One region of the Hafnia sp. CBA7124 genome, then DNA from elsewhere that is predicted to be linked to it. Evidence: predicted binding sites of a transcription regulator. Region 1 holds the regulator's gene; each other region holds the start of a gene.
The links. Region 1 encodes LexA, which represses DNA repair genes until DNA is damaged. Its sites were predicted from a motif close to TNCTGTATGTACATACAGNA; they were not measured.
Positions count from the first base shown of each region.

Region 2: the regulator LexA is predicted to act here: its motif matches at 2,622-2,641, upstream of umuD (translesion error-prone DNA polymerase V autoproteolytic subunit).
Region 3: the regulator LexA is predicted to act here: its motif matches at 2,803-2,822, upstream of CPY98_RS07400 (DNA translocase FtsK 4TM domain-containing protein).
Region 4: the regulator LexA is predicted to act here: its motif matches at 2,551-2,570, upstream of uvrA (excinuclease ABC subunit UvrA).

Region 1 is NZ_AP017469.1:381,210-385,963, forward strand. It holds gene dpiB (sensor histidine kinase DpiB) at 227-1,888, shown strand; gene dpiA (two-component response regulator DpiA) at 1,857-2,555, shown strand; gene lexA (transcriptional repressor LexA) at 2,720-3,328, shown strand; gene dinF (MATE family efflux transporter DinF) at 3,468-4,754, shown strand, end outside.
Region 2 is NZ_AP017469.1:2,471,246-2,475,999, reverse strand. It holds yybP-ykoY riboswitch at 139-261, shown strand; gene CPY98_RS11460 (sodium:calcium antiporter) at 354-1,355, shown strand; gene CPY98_RS11455 (GNAT family N-acetyltransferase) at 1,456-2,340, opposite strand; gene umuD (translesion error-prone DNA polymerase V autoproteolytic subunit) at 2,656-3,075, shown strand; gene umuC (translesion error-prone DNA polymerase V subunit UmuC) at 3,075-4,343, shown strand; gene CPY98_RS11440 (DUF1471 domain-containing protein) at 4,519-4,754, shown strand, end outside.
Region 3 is NZ_AP017469.1:1,592,724-1,597,477, reverse strand. It holds gene CPY98_RS07400 (DNA translocase FtsK 4TM domain-containing protein) at 1-2,659, opposite strand, end outside; gene lrp (leucine-responsive transcriptional regulator Lrp) at 2,860-3,354, opposite strand; gene trxB (thioredoxin-disulfide reductase) at 4,147-4,754, shown strand, end outside.
Region 4 is NZ_AP017469.1:4,094,726-4,099,479, forward strand. It holds gene CPY98_RS18520 (sigma-54-dependent Fis family transcriptional regulator) at 1-1,335, shown strand, start outside; gene CPY98_RS18525 (hypothetical protein) at 1,417-1,746, opposite strand; gene CPY98_RS18530 (single-stranded DNA-binding protein) at 1,850-2,389, opposite strand; gene uvrA (excinuclease ABC subunit UvrA) at 2,813-4,754, shown strand, end outside.

The DNA of each region.
Region 1 (4,754 bases):
TCTTGACCTATTTCACAAAGAGTTATCAGAATTAAATAGACTTAATGGTTTTTATTTCCTTAATTATTTTTATTTGCATAAATAACGTGGTTTTTATTTGTTTAATTGATTTAATCCGTAGAATCTGCAACGATCTAATCCATAGTGGGTAGAAAGTAAGGAAACATATTCATTACATTTCCCTGATGCTAGCCCATCTTTTCATCGTAAAAAAGAGGAAATATCGATGTTTGGCAAACCAAATGTTAAAGAGTTTAGGTTTTTTAGCCGCATCGCATTTCCTTTACGAATATTTCTTTTATTACTTCTAGTCTCAACATTATTGGTTGCCGCGCTGGGGAAATATTTATCCGCCTCTTTTGAAGATTATCTCAGTAATCATGTCCGTGATATGGCTATGAATCAGGCCAAAATCATTGCTTCAATTGATAGTGTTGTCACGGCGGTGAAAAATAGAGATACCAAACGTCTTGCTATCATCGCCAATAAATTAGGTACCGGTTCGGATTTTGACTATGTTGTTATCGGGGATAAAAATTCTATCCGCTTATATCATCCTAATCCGGCCAAGATTGGCCTTCCAATGCAGTGGAGCAAACCCGGTGCACTGGAGCGTGGAGAAAGTTATTTCATTACCGGTAAAGGCTCTATCGGTATGGCAATGCGCGCGAAAACGCCGATTTTTGATGAGCAGGGCAAAATTATTGGCGTTGTTTCACTGGGCTATTTGGTCAGCAAAATAGATAGCTGGCGGCTAGATTTTTTACTGCCTTTAGCGGGCGTGTTTGTCCTGATTCTGATTATCTTGATGTTGCTATCGTGGATGTTTGCCTCGCATATTCGTCGGCAAATGTTAGGAATGGAACCGCGCCAAATAGCACGCGTGGTTCGCCAGCAAGATGCGCTGTTTGGCTCCGTGTATGAGGGACTTATTGCGGTCGATCCCGATGGCTTGATTACTGCGATCAACCGAAATGCGCGCAAAATGCTTGGGTTAAGCTCGCCGGGAAGACAATGGCTGGGAAAACCTATTGAAGAGGTTGTTGATCCTGCGGGCTTTTTCACGGAACAGATTGAAGAAAAGCGGCAGGATGTGATTTGCACGTTTAATGGCTTGAGCGTCATTGCTAACCGTGCGGCCATACATTTCGGCGATGAGCTATTGGGTGCCATTATTAGTTTCCGTAGCAAAGACGAAATTAGCACGCTTAACGCCCAGCTCACGCAGATAAAACAGTATGTTGAAAGCCTGCGCACGTTGCGCCATGAGCATCTTAACTGGATGTCGACGCTCAACGGACTGTTACAAATGAAAGAATATGATCGTGCGTTGGCAATGGTAAAAGGTGAGTCACAGGCGCAGCAGCAGCTGATTGATAGTTTAAGAGGTTCTTTTGACGATCGTCAGGTTGCAGGGCTGCTTTTTGGCAAAGCGCAGCGCGCTCGTGAGCTGGGGCTGACGTTTAATTTGGTTGAAGGCAGCCAGCTACGTCAGTTGCCTGAGGGTCTTGATAGCACTGAGTTTGCGGCTATCGTGGGTAATCTACTCGACAATGCTTTTGATGCTAGCCTGAAGAATTCGCAGGGTAATAAAACCGTCGAGCTGTACCTTAGCGACGAGGGCGAGGATGTGATCGTGGAAGTAGCCGATCAAGGATGTGGCGTTCCTGAGTCTTTACGTGAGGCTATTTTTGAGCAAGGGGTAAGCACCAAAACAGAAGACGCCGGTGAGCATGGCATCGGACTGTATCTGATTGCCAGCTACGTTGGCCGCTGTGGTGGTGTGATTACGTTAGAAGACAATGAACCTTGTGGAACTTTATTTTCCGTATTTATTCCGAAAGTGAAAAAGACTTATGACACAACCAATAACGATTCTGATTGTTGAAGACGAGACTCCGCTCGCAGAGATGCATGCGGAGTTTATTCGCCATTTCCACGGCTGTGGTCAGGTATGGTTGGCGGGAAATCTTGCTCAGGCCAGAATGATGATTGAGCGATTCAAACCCGATTTGATCTTGCTGGATAACTATTTGCCCGATGGCAAAGGCATCACGCTATTGCACGAATTAACTCAGGCGCGTTTCCCTGGTGGTGTGGTATTCACCACCGCGGCAAGTGATATGGATACGGTGTCAGAGGCGGTGCGGTGCGGCGTATTCGACTATTTAGTGAAGCCGATTGCCTACGAGCGCTTGGGGCAAACGCTTGAGCGCTACCATGTACGCAAGCGGATGCTTGCTAACAGCGATAGCGCCAGCCAGCGTCAGATTGATGATATGTTCAATGCCTATGCACGTGGCGAGCAGAAAGAAGAGTTGCCAGTTGGCATTGATGCGTTGACCTTAGATAAGGTGCAGAAGTTATTTGCCGATCCGGATGCGCGTCATACCGCTGAAACCGTTGCACAAGAGCTTAAGCTAAGCCGAACAACGGCACGGCGCTACTTAGAGTTTTGCGCGGGCCGCCATCTGATTATGGCTGAAATTGTGTATGGAAAAGTTGGCCGCCCACAGCGAACCTATAGAGCGCCAGAAACGGCCAAAAATGGCTGATGAATGGGCTGATTATTGATGGGTAGCTGGCTGAAAATACAAAAAACACATGCTTAATGCCGATCAGATGCGCTACGGCTCAATCTTTATGTATTTCACGGTTTCAAAATGGTCGCTACCTGTATATACTCACAGCAAAACTGTATAAACAAACAGGTGGTGGAATGAAAGCACTTACAGCCAGACAGCAGGAAGTCTACGATCTGATTCGTGACCATATTGAACAAACTGGCATGCCGCCAACCCGCGCTGAAATTGCTCAGCGCTTGGGATTCCGCTCTCCTAATGCGGCAGAAGAACATTTAAAAGCGTTGCAGCGTAAGGGCGTTATCGAGATCGTTTCCGGCGCTTCTCGTGGTATTCGTCTTTTGATGGAAGATGAAACGGGCCTGCCTTTAATTGGCCGCGTGGCAGCCGGTGAGCCCCTGTTAGCGCAAGAACATATTGAAGGCCATTATCAAGTGGATCCTGCTTTGTTTAAGCCAAATGCAGATTTCTTACTACGCGTTAACGGCATGTCGATGCGCGATATCGGCATTTTAGACGGTGATTTGCTGGCCGTGCATAAAACTCAGGATGTGCGTAATGGCCAGGTTGTGGTTGCGCGTATCGAAGATGAGGTGACGGTTAAACGTCTGAAAAAACAAGGCAATATTGTTCAGCTGTTGCCAGAAAACAGCGACTTCGAGCCTATCGTTGTTGACCTGCGTGAGCAAAACTTCACGATCGAAGGTTTAGCGGTAGGCGTTATTCGCAACGGCGACTGGATCTAAAACTTCGCCTGTTGTGTTTGACATCACACCGATAGATTAAGCCCCTTAATTGGGGCTTTTTTATGCGGCATATTTGTTCATGACTGCAGCCTCTTTGTGTTGAGATAACGGATAGCTCATCTGGAATGAATTCAAAAAAATGAAAATGCTTACACCAACCGATAAGGCGCTGTGGATCCTCGCACTACCGATGATCCTTTCGAATATCTCTGTTCCGCTATTAGGGCTAGTCGATACCGCGGTGATTGGGCACTTGGATAGCCCTGTTTATCTTGGTGGCGTAGCCGTTGGCGCGATGGCGACGTCATTCTTATTTATGCTGCTGCTGTTTTTGCGCATGAGCACGACGGGACTGACTGCGCAAGCATTCGGTGCAGGGGACAAAACGGCGCTGGCTCGTGCGTTGGTGCAGCCGATGCTCTTAGCGTTGCTGGCAGGGTTCGCTATTATTGCGCTGCGGCAGCCTTTGATTAACGGCGTGCTGCGAATTGTTGGCGGTCATGAGGATGTGCTGGAGCAGGCTCGTCTATTTATGCAGATTCGCTGGCTTGGTGCTCCTGCGACGCTGGCAAACCTTGTTATTCTTGGCTGGCTGTTAGGCGTTCAATATGCCCGTGCGCCGGTTATATTGCTGGTTGTGGGCAACGTTATTAACATCACGCTGGACCTGTGGTTTGTTGTTGGGTTGGGCTGGAAGGTGCCTGGTGCAGCAAGTGCCACGGTGATTGCCGACTATGCGACCTTTTTATTGGGGCTCGGTCTGATTTGGCACGTGATGAAACTGCGCGGTCTGCATCTGGAATATTTCCGTAATGCGTGGCGTGGGAACCTTCGCCGTCTGTTGGCGTTAAATCGCGATATCATGCTGCGTTCTTTGTTGCTGCAATTATGCTTTTCATCGCTGACGATTCTGGGTGCCAGAATGGGAAGTGAAGTGGTGGCGGTGAATGCGGTACTGATGAATTTGCTGACGTTTACCGCCTACGCGCTAGATGGTTTTGCTTATGCAGTGGAAGCCCATTCAGGGCAGGCCTATGGTGCACGCGACGGTCGTAAACTGCAGAAAATTTGGCATTCTGCCTGTCGGCAGGCGGGTATTGTGGCGGTATTTTTTGCCATGTTATATGCCGTATTTGGCCAACAAATCATCCAGATATTAACCTCGTTGCCAGAAGTACAATCGTTGGCATTACACTATCTGCCATGGCAAATTGTTTTACCACTGCTGGGCGTATGGTGTTACCTGCTGGATGGCATGTTTATCGGTGCGACGCGCGGTGCTGAAATGCGCAATAGCATGGCCGTTGCCGCTGCGGGGTATGGTTTAACACTGTTCACGCTCCCTTGGCTGGGTAATCACGGTTTATGGCTGGCTTTAGCGGTATTTTTATCGTTGCGCGGACTTTCATTATGGATTGTCTGGCGA
Region 2 (4,754 bases), 2.1 Mb from region 1:
CTTAATTCTTATCACATGAATATTATCATCATTATGCCAGTTTTCTTTCTCGTAGTCCTTCGATCCTAAACAGAACAAAAACAGACTGATGACTTCATTTGAACTCCCGAGACGCGTGTATTCAGTTCTGGTAGCATGCCGACACTATCATTGGGGAGTAGCCATCCTTCAGCCGTACTGGGAGTACTGCTAGGGAGTCCACGTCAACAAACTTGAGGTTTATTTCCTCATGGCGTGGTCAGCCATTGCGAAAGCATAGCCAGGCGAGACTTTTGGTCGCAATACACTTTCCCAGCCGGGCGAGTCGTGTTGTTGCACCATTGGGATCCGACTCGCCCGGCCACATCATTATTATGTATCAAACAATCACCTTCTTTTTCCTTTCTGCGATCGCTATTTATTTAGCCTGTGAGTGTTTTGTTAATGGGATCGAATGGTTCGGGCGGCGGCTAAATATTGGCGCTACAGCCGTTGGTTCTGTGCTTGCCGCTTTTGGCACCGCACTGCCTGAAAGCACGGTGACCTTTATGGCGGTAGTCTTTGGTAGTACGCCAGAACAAAAAAATATTGGGGTCGGCGCTGCGATGGGGGGGCCACTGGTGTTAGCGACTCTGGCCTATGCTGTGGTTGGATTAGCGCTGATTTGCCATCATCGGCGTTCCAATCGAAAGAGCGCCAAAATCCGGGCCGATTATGCGCGTATGAGCCATGATCAGGCTGCATTTCTCGCCGTATTTTTTGTTAAAGTTGCGTTAGGCCTGATTGTTTTTACTTTGAAGCCATGGTTGGGCGTTTTATTTCTCGTGGCCTATGCGCTCTATGTTTGGCGGGAAATCAGGAATAGCGATACTGCACCTGAAGAAGAAATGATTGAACCGCTCAAAATTCGGCCCTCAGCAATTGAGCCGCCAATGGGTTGGATTGTGCTGCAAATTGTTTTATCACTGATCGTTATCGCGACAGCTTCTCATATTTTTATCAGCCAGCTTGAGAATATAGGAACTATCATGCATTGGCCCCCGCACTTAGTCGCTTTATTTCTGAGCCCCGTAGCGACCGAACTACCCGAAATAATGAATGCGCTGATTTGGGTGCGTCAGGGCAAAGAGCGTTTAGCTCTGGCTAATATTTCGGGGGCGATGATGATTCAAGCAACCATTCCCAGCGCGCTAGGCTTATTTTTCACACCGTGGTTGTTTGATGGTCCGTTGTTAGTCGCTGGAATAGTGACCGCCTTGGCTATTGTTTATCTCTGGCACGTTTTTCGTCGAGGTATTGCTGATGGACGTGCATTAATCATTGTCAGTGGAGGGTATGCGCTATTTGTGCTATTGGTATTCGGCTATGTCGCGTAGCGATCGTTATTGACTGACTATACGCCGGAGTAAATTTGAAACTCCGGCGTTTATATGGTTATACAAAGTATAAAATCATATTCGGATGGCAGTTGTGAGCTTAAAAAATAGATTTCCCTAATTTTACTTCATTTGACCATAGTTTTTTATAGGCCCACTTATCGTTTGATCTGCCGATGCTAAAAATAAACTCTTTATTTTTCTGCTGGCAAAGATTACGTGCTTCACTGATATTAGCGAAAAGCAAAAGGCTCCCGACACTAAAATCTTTTATCGTTGTATCAATCCCACCATTGTGATCGTCAAAATAAATCCAGTTGTTGCATTCTGCCTGATAAATTAAGTCGTAAGCACAGGGTTCGCCCTTATAGAATAAAACGTTACCAAAAATCATTGTTCGGATTGACTCTATAAATTCAGCAAGTTCTGTGATATCGCTGTGATTATGTTGACTCCCCCAACGCATACCAGATAATTTGAGGTAAATTGCACTGAGTTGCTCGCTGCTAAAGGAGGAAGCGGAAACGACTTCTCCGCCATTTTTGAGAAACTTGTTCATATCAGATTGTCTTTTCTTATTCGTTTTCTTAGAAAATGAATCTTTAACAAGACATATTGATCGCCGGTTTAATACGCCATAGGTGAAGTTAAGGAATTGTTTTTTATGTCTAATAGAGAGTTCTTTCGATTTTGCAGGTAGATAGAAACTTCCTAAATCTGGTGAGATTGGGAGAATAATATTCTCAAATATAACTGGGATTTTCTTGTGCGGATGGATAATTTCCCCACACTTATCAGTGAAGTATGCACCAACGATTTTTCCATTCGCTTCTTTATGAAAAAACTGAATTTGATTGGGGGCTCTATCTTCCAATATTTTTAATACTAAAGGATGGTTGCATACACTCCCGCCAAATTCACGATAAGCCTGGCAATAAATCTCATAGCTGGATGATTTCCACCCTAATAATTTTGCTGGTAACATGTTGCGATTTTCCAAAATAACTCGGTTTACTTTTCGCAAATTTACCAATGTGTTCCTCAATATTGATTAAACCACATTGCGTTATTAAGCAGATCGTATGCTAGATACCTGAATAGGGAGTTCATATTATCTTTTGGACTCAATAGCCATATATTTTCAGGTAAGCTGGCTAAGAATAAAATTAAGCCCGAAGAAATATAATTCTTTCCAAATCAGAACTTTCCCGTATAGAACTGCCGATCTGGAGAGTAGGCACTTTTCATTCTTAAAATCACGCATTATACTGTATGCATATACAGTTATTGGTTTAATGTTATGAAATTCTATCCTGCTTGTTTGAGCGAGCCTTCGGCACCACTTCCGTTGTACGCAGACTGCGTGCCCGCGGGTTTTCCAAGTCCCGCGGCTGACTACATTGATAAACCGATCAATTTAAATGAGCTACTTATTGCTCATCCGGCATCAACCTATTTTGTGCGTGTTTCTGGTGACTCAATGACGGGGGCGGGGATCTTTGATGGCTCACTGCTGCTGGTGGATTCAAGCATGAGGCCTAAGCATAACGACATTATCATTGCGTGCCTCGGCGGTGAGTTCACGGTAAAGCGTTATGTAACCCGTCCTAGGATCATGCTGCTTGCCGAAAATCCAGAGTATTCAGCGATCGAATTCAGTGAGGGCGAAGTGCTTGAGACATTCGGGGTCGTTAAGTTTGTGATCAACGAGGCGCGCTAATGTTCGCCCTTGTTGATGTGAATAGTTTTTATGCCAGCTGCGAGGCGGTATTTCGCCCCGATTTGCATGGTAAGCCAATAGTTGTTCTTTCAAATAACGATGGTTGTGTCATTGCGCGTTCTGCGGAGGCTAAACAACTCGGAGTGACCATGGGGGCACCTTATTTCAAGCAGCGGAGGCTGTTTGAGCAATATGGCGTACATGTTTTTAGCAGTAATTATTCACTTTATGGCGATATGAGCCAGAGAGTGATGTTATTGCTTGAGGCTATGGTTCCGCGTGTTGAAGTGTATTCCATCGATGAGGCATTTATGGATCTGCGTGGCGTCAGCCATTGCCATAACCTTGAAGCGTTTGGGCACGAAGTTCGTGAACAAATTAAGCGGGGGACTCACCTGGATGTGGGTATAGGTATTGCCCCAACAAAAACGTTGGCTAAATTGGCTAACCATGCGGCAAAACAGTGGCCGCAAACTGCGGGCGTTGTAGATTTGTCTAACAAGCTTAGGCAACGCAAGTTGATGGCACTGATGCCTGTTGAAGAGGTGTGGGGCGTTGGTAGGCAGATATCAAAATCGCTTAGAACGCAGGGTATTGATACGGCGCTGAAGTTGGCTGAGATGGATTTGGCCTATGTTCGCCGTAACTACACCGTCGTTCTTGAAAGAACCGTGCGGGAGCTGCGTGGTGAATCATGCTTAAATATTGAAGATGCTGCATTGGCGAAACAGCAGATTGTATGTAGCCGTAGTTTTGGCGAACGTATTACAGAATATCAAGATCTGAAGGAAGCTATCTGCAGCTATGCAGAAAGGGCCGCAGAGAAACTACGGGGCGAAAGGCAGTTTTGTAAACATGTGAGTACTTTTATTAAAACGTCGCCATTTGCTGCGCATGAAATGCATTACAACAATTTAGCGTCGGCTCGGTTAGAAATACCCACTAATGATACTCGAGACATCATTAAACACGCATTGATTTGCTTAGATCACATTTGGAAGCCTGATAAACGCTACCAAAAGGGCGGAGTTATGCTCGGGGATTTCTACGATCACGGCATTTCGCAATTGAATCTGTTCGATGAGTTTAACCCTAAGCCTAATAGTGAAGCTCTGATGAAAGTGCTCGACGAAATAAATAATAAAGGACGTAGCAAGGTGTGGTTTGCTGGGCAGGGAATAAAAAGGGATTGGCAGATGAAACGCAACATGCTGTCTCCAGCGTATACCACACGGTTTAGCGAATTGCCGATTGTGATGGCACATTAGAAAAGTCGCTGTTCCGTGGGGGGGCTAATATCAACACAATGCCTTGATATTGGCTCAATTGGGCAGCACTCCACCGTGCATTAAAACATACATAATGTGAATAATTTGATGTAGATCATTCATATTTGTTGATGGTATGTTACTGTAAGGATTCATAATGAGCATGGAGTGTTATATGAAAAAAGTTATTTTAGCTACTGCCCTTGCTTTCTCAATGACGGCATTCAGTGCCGCTGCGGCAGATTTGATTTCTAAGGATGAAGCCCATCATTTCAAATATGAGTATATTGGAAATGTGTCTGTAGGCGCGACTAACGGTGAAGTGGGTTCTCCTTCCGACCTACATAAACGGTTATCAAAACTGGCTGATGAAAAGGGTGGGAAATACTACGTGATTATTGCAGCCCGTGA
Region 3 (4,754 bases), 1.2 Mb from region 1:
TTTCACGGAACTTGGTGCAGTCCAAAACCTCTCTGAGATAAACCGTCTGGCGATGCTTATTTGGCAACTCCAATCCAACGTAAGGCTTACCCGGAATAACTTCTACCACGCGCACGGCAACCGCAGACAGTGAACGCGCCAAGTCACGCGACAGGTTAGAAATTCGCGCCGCTTTCACGCCTGGCGCCAAATCTAACTCAAAACGGGTGATTACCGGCCCCGGCGAAATCCCGACTACTTCGGCTTTAACGCGATAATCCGCCAAACGCGATTCAACCAGATTTCCTACCTGCTCTAGCGCAAACATATCAACCGGCTCGGAGTTAGCAGGAGGCTCTGTGAGCAGATCCAACGTTGGCAACGGCGTAGTTGGTTTTTCCAGCGGCTGCTCATGACCGCGCATCAAGAATGGGTGAATTAAGCCATCCATCGCGGGATGCTGGCCAGCGGGTTGTTGAGCCACAGGCTGCTGCACTGGCGCAGTTTGAGCTGCATACTGTGGCGCGGCAGTTTGCTGCACGCTCGGTGCTGGCTGGCTATTATGCTGATTATATTGAGGCTGAGGTGCTTGCGGCGCAGATGGCTGCTGTTGCACAGGTGCAAAGCGAGGATCTTGCTGACGCGGTGCATACTGCGCAGGCGCTGGCTGTTCTGGTTCATCGTAGCGACCAAACGGAACATCGTACGCATCATCTTCACGCGCAGCGCTCTCTTCCTGCTCAGGCGTAATAGTAAATAACGGCTCAGAAGGTCCATCATCCACTAAGTCTGAAACGGGGGTAAAGCTGAAAGCATTAGGGTTAGAAGCCGCTGCTTCGCTCAACGCCTTCGCCGGAGAGAAGTCCATCAGGTCATTGCGCGAGGCGGTCACGCCGCTTAATGCTGATGCGTGGTCGTCTGCGACAGGTTGTGGCTGATAACGCTGCTGTTGCTGAGCAGAAAATTCGCTCTGCAACCGCGCCATCTCAGCGGCCTGCTCATCTTCTGCCTGATGCGCATACTGTTGCTCACCATAACGCTGCTGCTGTCGCTCGGCAAACGCCTGACGCAGGGCAAGGCTTTCCTCATCCATCGGCTGTGCAGTTTTCTGCTCCGGCTCTGGAGAGGCTACCATTTGCTGGCGCAGAGCTTCTGCTTCTTTCTTCGCCTGCTCTTCAGCCATTCGCTGTGAAGGAAGTTTAATGCCTAAAGAGGCTAACTCACGGCGCGTTGGGATACGCACAGGATTCGGACGCGGCAGTTCAGGTCCGACGCCTTGTTTCACCTGCAAGCTGCTGTCTTCGGTTGCGCTAAACGCAGGCATAAACATTGAGCCCGCGGCTGCAGCCGTTGATACGGTTGCAGGAACAACATCGTTACGCGAGGCCGCACCAAACGGAACCGTATCCGACGATAGGCCAGGATTAATATATGGCGTCGCAGGCGATTCATCGCGATCAAAATGCGAGGCCGAGAAATTCATCCCCGATGACGCATTCCCGATTTGTGAAGTAGGCGTTTCAGGCTCAAAACTGCCAATTCGTGGGCCTTCATCATCCCAAGCAGAGCGCGTTGGACGAGATGAATGATTGGCCACGTTAGACGGTCTATCTTCAGGGACTTCAAAGGAATACAGCGGAGGCATGCTCGGCTTAATTTCCGCCACAGGCTCGGGTTCTGAAGCACTGAACGTCATAGGCTGAGTGGCAGCAGAGGCTACCGGCTGAGCGGCGGCAACCGCTGCACCAACGGCAGAAACCGCCGCGGTTGGGGCCATCGTCGGTGTAACTGCAGGCTGAGCCACATCATTCAGCGAGTTCTCAGCTTCGTGCAACGGACGGAGTTTACCCAATAAAGGATCGTCGTCTTCAGCATCGACATCAGCAACAGGCGCTTCAACAGGCTGTTTTACTGGTTTAGCCAACAGAATATCGTCATCGTCTTCCACGGCGGAGGTATTAAGCAATACATCATCTGCGCCCTCACCTTTTGAACGTTCACGCTCGGCAGTAACCACTTCTCGGCTATCGTCTTCATAGTCGTATTCATCATCTCGATCGCGGCGAGAACGATTACTCATAAACGTCATGCCACCGAGGAGAACACCACCGATTTTTTCAGCAATCGTCAGCCAAGACCAGCCGGTAAACAGCGTCAGCCCCACCGCCCAAACGCCCAGCAGAAGCAGTGTTCCGCCCACGCTACCCAGCAGAGGAATCACGCCGTTTGCGAGAAGGCTACCGATCACGCCGCCTGAGGCGAAATAGTAAAGGTCGTCAACGTTCAGCGACGCTAAGCCACACGATGCCAGCACCAATGCCAACATACCGATAAGCTTGAGCGAAATAGAGAAATAATCAACATAGCCACTATCGTCGCGTTTGCGATACGCAAACCAGCACAGAACGATAATGACGGGAGGAATGGCGTAACCCATCACTCCGAAAACGAAGAATAAGGTATCAGCCAGCCATGCTCCTGCGGCGCCGCCGATATTATTGATAGGCTCGTGCCATGCCGTTTGTGACCAACTCGGATCCGAGGGGTCAAAACTCAGCAACGAAACCATAAGATAAATAGAAAACAACGCTACTACGATGAGTAACGCCTCGTATAACCGACGTCCACTGCTCATTCGTTTGAGAGTAACGTCCTTCTCTTCTGTGTATTCCTGGCTCAAGAAAGGCTCTCCAGGTTCCTGTTTTTCACCATAGCACTATTATTGCCTATTGCCGCTTTAGAACAACGCATTGCCACGTAATATTATATTTCAGTAAAACTCATACCAATAACAACGCCGAGAGAGTCTACCCTCGGCGTTGAAACTGTATAGATACACAGGAGTGTAACCAAATTAATCAGGTTTTGCACCTGCTACCGTTATCGTGTTTTGATAACCAAGCGATTGCTCTGTTTGACTTCTTCCATAACCACATAGGTACGGGTGTCATTAACGCCAGGCAGGCGTAACAGGGTCTCACCAAGCAATTTACGATAAGCGGACATGTCAGGCACACGCGTTTTCAACAGATAGTCGAAATCGCCTGAAACTAAATGACACTCCTGAATTTCTTCCAGTTTCTGAACAGCCGTATTGAACTGTTCAAACACATCTGGCGCTCCACGATTCAAGGTAATTTCTACAAATACCAGTAAGGATGCATCCAGATAGTGCGGGTTCAATAACGCAGTGTAACCTTGAATAAAACCCTGACGCTCAAGGCGACGCACACGTTCTAAACATGGAGTTGGTGATAAGCCAACTCGCTTTGAAAGCTCAACGTTCGAAATTCGTCCATCCTTCTGCAACTCATTCAGGATGTTACGGTCGATACGGTCGAGATCTTTACCGGGGCGCTTTTTATTGTCTGCCATCTTATTGTCTCTCTTATATCCTTCCCTGCTCGCCATCCCCTCAACAAGTTCAATTTGTTAAGGATTTGTCCCAAACGAAAACCCCATGCCTGCAGTCAATCAGCAATTCCCATTGCTTATGATGACGAAAACAGCCGGATAAATCCGCCGAAGCTAGCTTTCAACTCCATCTGTTTTCGCAGATTGCACTTAATTCACATGCGAGGGCTCGCATAATTGCTTTGCTCTGATTCCAAATCAATGCACATAGAGGTTCATCGTAAGACCACGATCCCTAACGCCACTCATTGAAGCCAATCTAAGCACTACACATTTCTTTTCGTATACGCGGTATTTCTTACATCAGGAGAAGAAAGCGCTGTTTTAGTTCAATAGGCTATTTGTTGCCTTCAAGCAGATAAAAATTCTGCTAAATGCCTTTCAAGCCACAAAAACCAAAGACAAGTTCTTCCCTACATCCATGTTTTCGCAAATGCACAGGCGATTGTCAAAGCAAAAGAAGCAAAATCAGACGAACATGCCAACTATTCTAAAGAAGACTTTCGAGGCGACAACAAAATAAACCGTCAAAACAGACGAATAAGCGTCGCTAAGAAGCGCTATTAGGGGGCTTTCTCGGCAAGAATGTTATCGGAATAGGTTTAAAAAAAATTATCTGCTGCCATGATTTTTACTAATCGATAGCTAGCCACTATCAAACAAATTGATAACATTTTTTTTGCACGCTTTTTTTCAGGCGCTAACTTCCCTACAATCGAGTTATTGTCCGGTAAAATTGGAAAAGAGGAATTCATGGGCACAGTCAAACACAGCAAACTCCTGATCTTGGGCTCAGGCCCTGCAGGATATACAGCGGCGGTCTACGCGGCACGCGCTAACTTGAACCCAGTATTAATTACCGGCGTTGAAAAAGGCGGTCAGCTCACCACCACGACAGAAGTCGAAAACTGGCCAGGCGATCCCGAAGGGCTCACCGGTCCTCTGCTGATGGAACGTATGCACGAGCACGCGGCCAAATTTAACACCGAGATTATTTTTGACCACATCCAGCGTGTCGATTTGCAGAACCGCCCATTCCGCCTGTTTGGCGATTCTCAGGAATACACCTGCGACGCATTGATTATTGCAACCGGCGCTTCCGCGCAATATCTCGGCCTGCCTTCCGAAGAAGAGTTCAAAGGCCGTGGCGTATCTGCCTGTGCGACCTGTGATGGTTTCTTCTATCGCCAACAAGAAGTGGCGGTGATCGGCGGCGGTAATACTGCGGTTGAAGAAGCGCTTTATTTATCTAATATCGCCTCCAAGGTTCACTTGATACATCGTCGTGATACATTCCGCGCCGAAAAAATCTTGATCGGACGCATGATGGATAAAGTTGCGAGCGGTAACATTGTGCTGCA
Region 4 (4,754 bases), 870 kb from region 1:
CTAGAAAACCAAGGAGGTAGCGATGGAATAAATAAAATACTCATGAGCCTCATTGAGAATATGGACCAAGGCGTACTGGTTATTGATAATGAGAATAGAGCTAAATTTGCTAATCCCACGGCATTAAAACAGCTTAATGCGTCTCAAGATCAAATTATGGGTAAAACCTTTAATATCAGACCTCTTACTTTTCAACAAAATTATACCAGTGGCCATCTGCAACATATTATTTCCTTTGATGAACAACAGGAACTTATTATTGGTCAGCTGCATGATATTCAAGACCACCAGCTTTTTTTAATGGCATTTCATCAATCTCATTCACCGATGAATGTTGATTTTAATCCTGACGATCCACGCATTGAACATTTAGTTGGGGAATGTCGCCCAATTCGTACTTTAAAGCGTCTGATCACCCGCGTTGCCCCCAGTCCATCCAGCATTCTCGTGGTTGGTGAAAGTGGAACCGGTAAAGAAGTGGTGGCGCGTGCTATACATCAACTGAGCGATCGTAATAACAAACCATTTATTGCCATCAACTGCGCAGCTATTCCAGACCAACTGCTAGAAAGTGAATTATTTGGCTATGTGAAAGGCGCATTCACCGGTGCTTCGGCGAATGGGAAAATAGGCCTGATTCAGGCGGCTAACAATGGCACGCTTTTTTTAGATGAAATCGGAGATATGCCCCTGACGCTGCAGGCTAAACTACTGCGTGCGATTGAATCCCGTGAGGTCCAACCGATTGGTTCCAGTAAGCCAATCCCTGTAGATATCCGAATTATTTCCGCGACTAACCAAAATCTTGAGCAATACATTGCCGACGGAAAATTCCGCGAAGACCTCTACTATCGCTTGAACGTTATTCCTATGACGCTACCACCGCTGCGTGAGCGCCAAGGTGATATTGAGCTCCTAGTGCATTATTTTTTAAATTTGCATACCAAACGTATCGGGATTGTTTATCCCGGCATGGCGCCAGAAGTAATGTCTTTGCTCAAGCTTTACCGCTGGCCGGGCAACGTGCGCGAACTCAGCAATTTGATGGAATATTTGATTAACGTGGTTCCAAGCGGAGAAGTGATTGATATCTCGCTGCTGCCTCCGAATTTGGTCAATGGGCAGGTGATACGCAGCTATAGAGAAGATGTCCCCTATCAAAGCGCGGCAGCGTGCGAAGAGCACGGCGCAACAGGGCTTGAAGACATGGAGCGGCAGATGATCCGCGAAGCGCTAAGCCGCCACAATAATAAAAAACAGGCCGCAGACGAACTTGGCATTGGTATCGCAACGCTGTATCGGAAAATCAAAAAATACGAACTCACGTCATTGTAGGCACTGAGCCCCTTGCGCTAAAGCTGTGCAGGGGCTTGCCCACATTCCACATTTGGCACGATAGCCAATGCGCAGGTCGTGTTAACCGTGAACCAACAACATGCCCATAAGGAACAGGCACAACATCATCGGCAGAGCTAAAATCAGTAATTCCAGCATGCGCTTGCCCGGATGCAAAACCTCGTCCTCTTTCGTTTTGGCTAGCGCCATCGCCCCCAGCAGCACCGCCAGCAAAGACAGAGCACCGGCAAAGCTAAAATCGGCAAACAGCACCGACATCTTCCATGCATTATAAGCTTCTGGCGATACCGTTGCTTGATGCTGCCCTTCTGCCATCCATTGCCACAGCAGCAATACCAGCGGCAGCAGCCATGAGCCTGCGCCAGCAATCCATGAAATACGTCTAATCATTGCCTTCTCCCTAAAACCAAACCCGAGAAAGAGTTAAATCTCGATTTCCACTCAAAAAAAAGCCCCGCAATGCAGGGCTATGAGCTGATTTCTTTAACAGAAATCAGAATGGAATATCGTCATCGAAATCCATTGGAGGTTCATTGCTTTGTGGCTGAGCTGCCGGTGCATTCTGTGGGCGAGCCGCTGGCTGAGAACCGCCGCTAAACTGATTGCCCTGTGGCTGCTGAGGCTGACCCCAACCGCCCTGCTGCCCTTGTGCCTGACCGCCGCCCATAGGAGCGCCGCCGCCTTGACGTCCACCCAGCATTTGCATGGTGCCGCCAACGTTTACGACGATTTCAGTGGTGTATTTTTCAACGCCAGCCTGATCGGTCCACTTACGGGTCTGCAAAGCACCTTCGATGTAAACCTGAGAACCTTTGCGCAGATATTCACCTGCAACCTCTGCCAGCTTGCCAAACAACACTACACGGTGCCATTCGGTTTTTTCTTTCTGTTCGCCGGTTTGCTTGTCGCGCCAAGTCTCGGAGGTGGCCAGAGTAATATTGGCTACAGCACCACCATTCGGCATATAACGGACTTCTGGATCTTGACCCAGATTCCCGACAAGAATCACTTTGTTAACGCCTCTGCTGGCCATTTCGATTCTCCTGATGAAGTAAATTTGTACGCACTCAAAATAATTATAGCGCGTAGTCTAAACCGTTAATTCTATCACGCCAGAGCCCTAACAGCATCACTGTTCGCTTCTGTGAAGTGGATTCCTTAATTGTTTAAGCATAGAACAATTTTGCATTTATATACTGGATATTCATTCAGGTTTTATTGTGCCATAATTGATCGTTTCAAGCATCGTTGTGTACTCCTAAACTGGCTAAATATTGCAGCAGACCGCGCCGTTACTGGTCTCAGCCCATTTTACCGACCGAGAGCACAACGCTGTACTAAGATTATCCAGAGCCTATCCCAATAGGTACTCCGCTGTTGCCCGCTGTGTACGATTTATCAGCAAACTGCGGTAGGTAAGCCTAATGAGATGGGTTCTTCATCCGGGAAGTCGTTAATGGATAAAATAGAAATACGGGGTGCTCGCACCCACAACCTGAAAAATATCAATCTGATCATTCCTCGCGACAAGCTGATTGTTGTGACCGGTCTGTCAGGCTCAGGCAAGTCCTCTCTGGCGTTTGATACGCTGTATGCTGAAGGTCAGCGTCGGTATGTCGAATCGTTGTCTGCCTATGCGCGTCAGTTTCTTTCTTTGATGGAAAAGCCAGACGTTGACCACATTGAAGGTCTATCTCCGGCAATTTCCATTGAGCAGAAATCTACTTCGCATAACCCGCGTTCAACAGTGGGGACAATCACTGAAATCCATGATTATCTGCGTCTGCTGTTTGCCCGCGTTGGTGAGCCACGCTGCCCGGATCATGATGTTCCCTTAGCCGCACAAACCGTTAGCCAAATGGTTGATAACGTACTGACGCAGCCAGAAGGCAAACGTCTGATGCTGCTGGCACCGATCGTCAAAGATCGCAAAGGTGAGCATACTAAAACGCTGGAAAATCTGGCGGCACAGGGCTACATCCGCGCCCGTATCGACGGCGAGGTCTGCGATCTTTCCGATCCTCCTAAGCTGGAGCTTCAGAAAAAACACAGCATTGAAGTTGTGGTCGATCGTTTCAAAGTGCGTGATGACATGGCTCAACGCTTGGCGGAATCTTTTGAAACCGCGCTAGAGCTGTCTGGCGGCAGCGCCATTGTTGCCGATATGGATGACGATAAAGCGCCTGAGCTTCTGTTTTCCGCTAACTTTGCCTGCCCAATTTGTGGCTACAGCATGCGTGAGCTTGAACCACGGTTGTTCTCGTTCAACAACCCGGCTGGCGCTTGCCCAACCTGTGATGGTTTGGGGGTGCAGCAATATTTCGATCCCGATCGCGTGGTGCAAAACGCCGAGCTGTCACTGGCCGGCGGCGCAATTCGCGGCTGGGATCGCCGTAACTTCTACTATTTCCAAATGCTGAAATCGTTAGCAGATCATTATCATTTTGATGTGGAAGCGCCATTCGGTAGTTTGGATGCTAAAACGCAGAAAGCCGTGCTGTATGGCTCCGGCAAAGAGTCGATTGAGTTTAAATATATCAATGACCGCGGCGACATTACGGTACGCAACCATCCGTTTGAAGGCGTATTGCACAATATGGAGCGTCGCTACAAAGAAACGGAATCTTCTGCGGTACGCGAAGAGCTGTCAAAATTTATCAGCAACCGTTCATGCGCATCGTGCCACGGCACCCGTTTACGTGAAGAAGCACGTCATGTATTCGTTGAGAACACTACGCTACCTGTGATTTCAGATCTTAGTATTGGCGATGCTCTAACGTTCTTCCGCGATCTTAAACTACAGGGCCAGCGTGCCCAGATTGCCGAAAAAATCCTGAAGGAAATCGGCGACCGCCTGAAGTTCTTGGTTAACGTGGGCCTGAACTATTTAAGCTTGTCTCGCTCTGCCGAAACACTGTCCGGCGGTGAAGCGCAGCGCATTCGCTTGGCGAGTCAGATCGGCGCAGGTCTGGTTGGTGTGATGTACGTACTGGATGAGCCTTCAATCGGCCTCCATCAGCGCGACAACGAACGACTTCTGGAAACCTTGATCCACCTGCGCAATCTGGGTAACACCGTGATTGTGGTGGAGCATGATGAAGATGCCATTCGCGCAGCAGATTACGTCATTGATATCGGCCCAGGCGCGGGCGTGCACGGTGGTGAAGTGGTTGCTCAAGGCTCCGTGGATGAGATTATGGCGGTGCCTGAATCTCTGACCGGCCAGTTCCTTAGCGGCAAGCGTGAAATCGCGGTACCTGCGGAACGCGTTCCTGCCGATGCCACCAAAGTGCTTAAGCTGATTGGCGCCAGCGGAAACAACCTGAAGGACGTTACGCTAACGCTGCCTGTCGGTCTTTTCACCTGTATCACCGGCGTTTCCGGCTCCGGTAAATCCA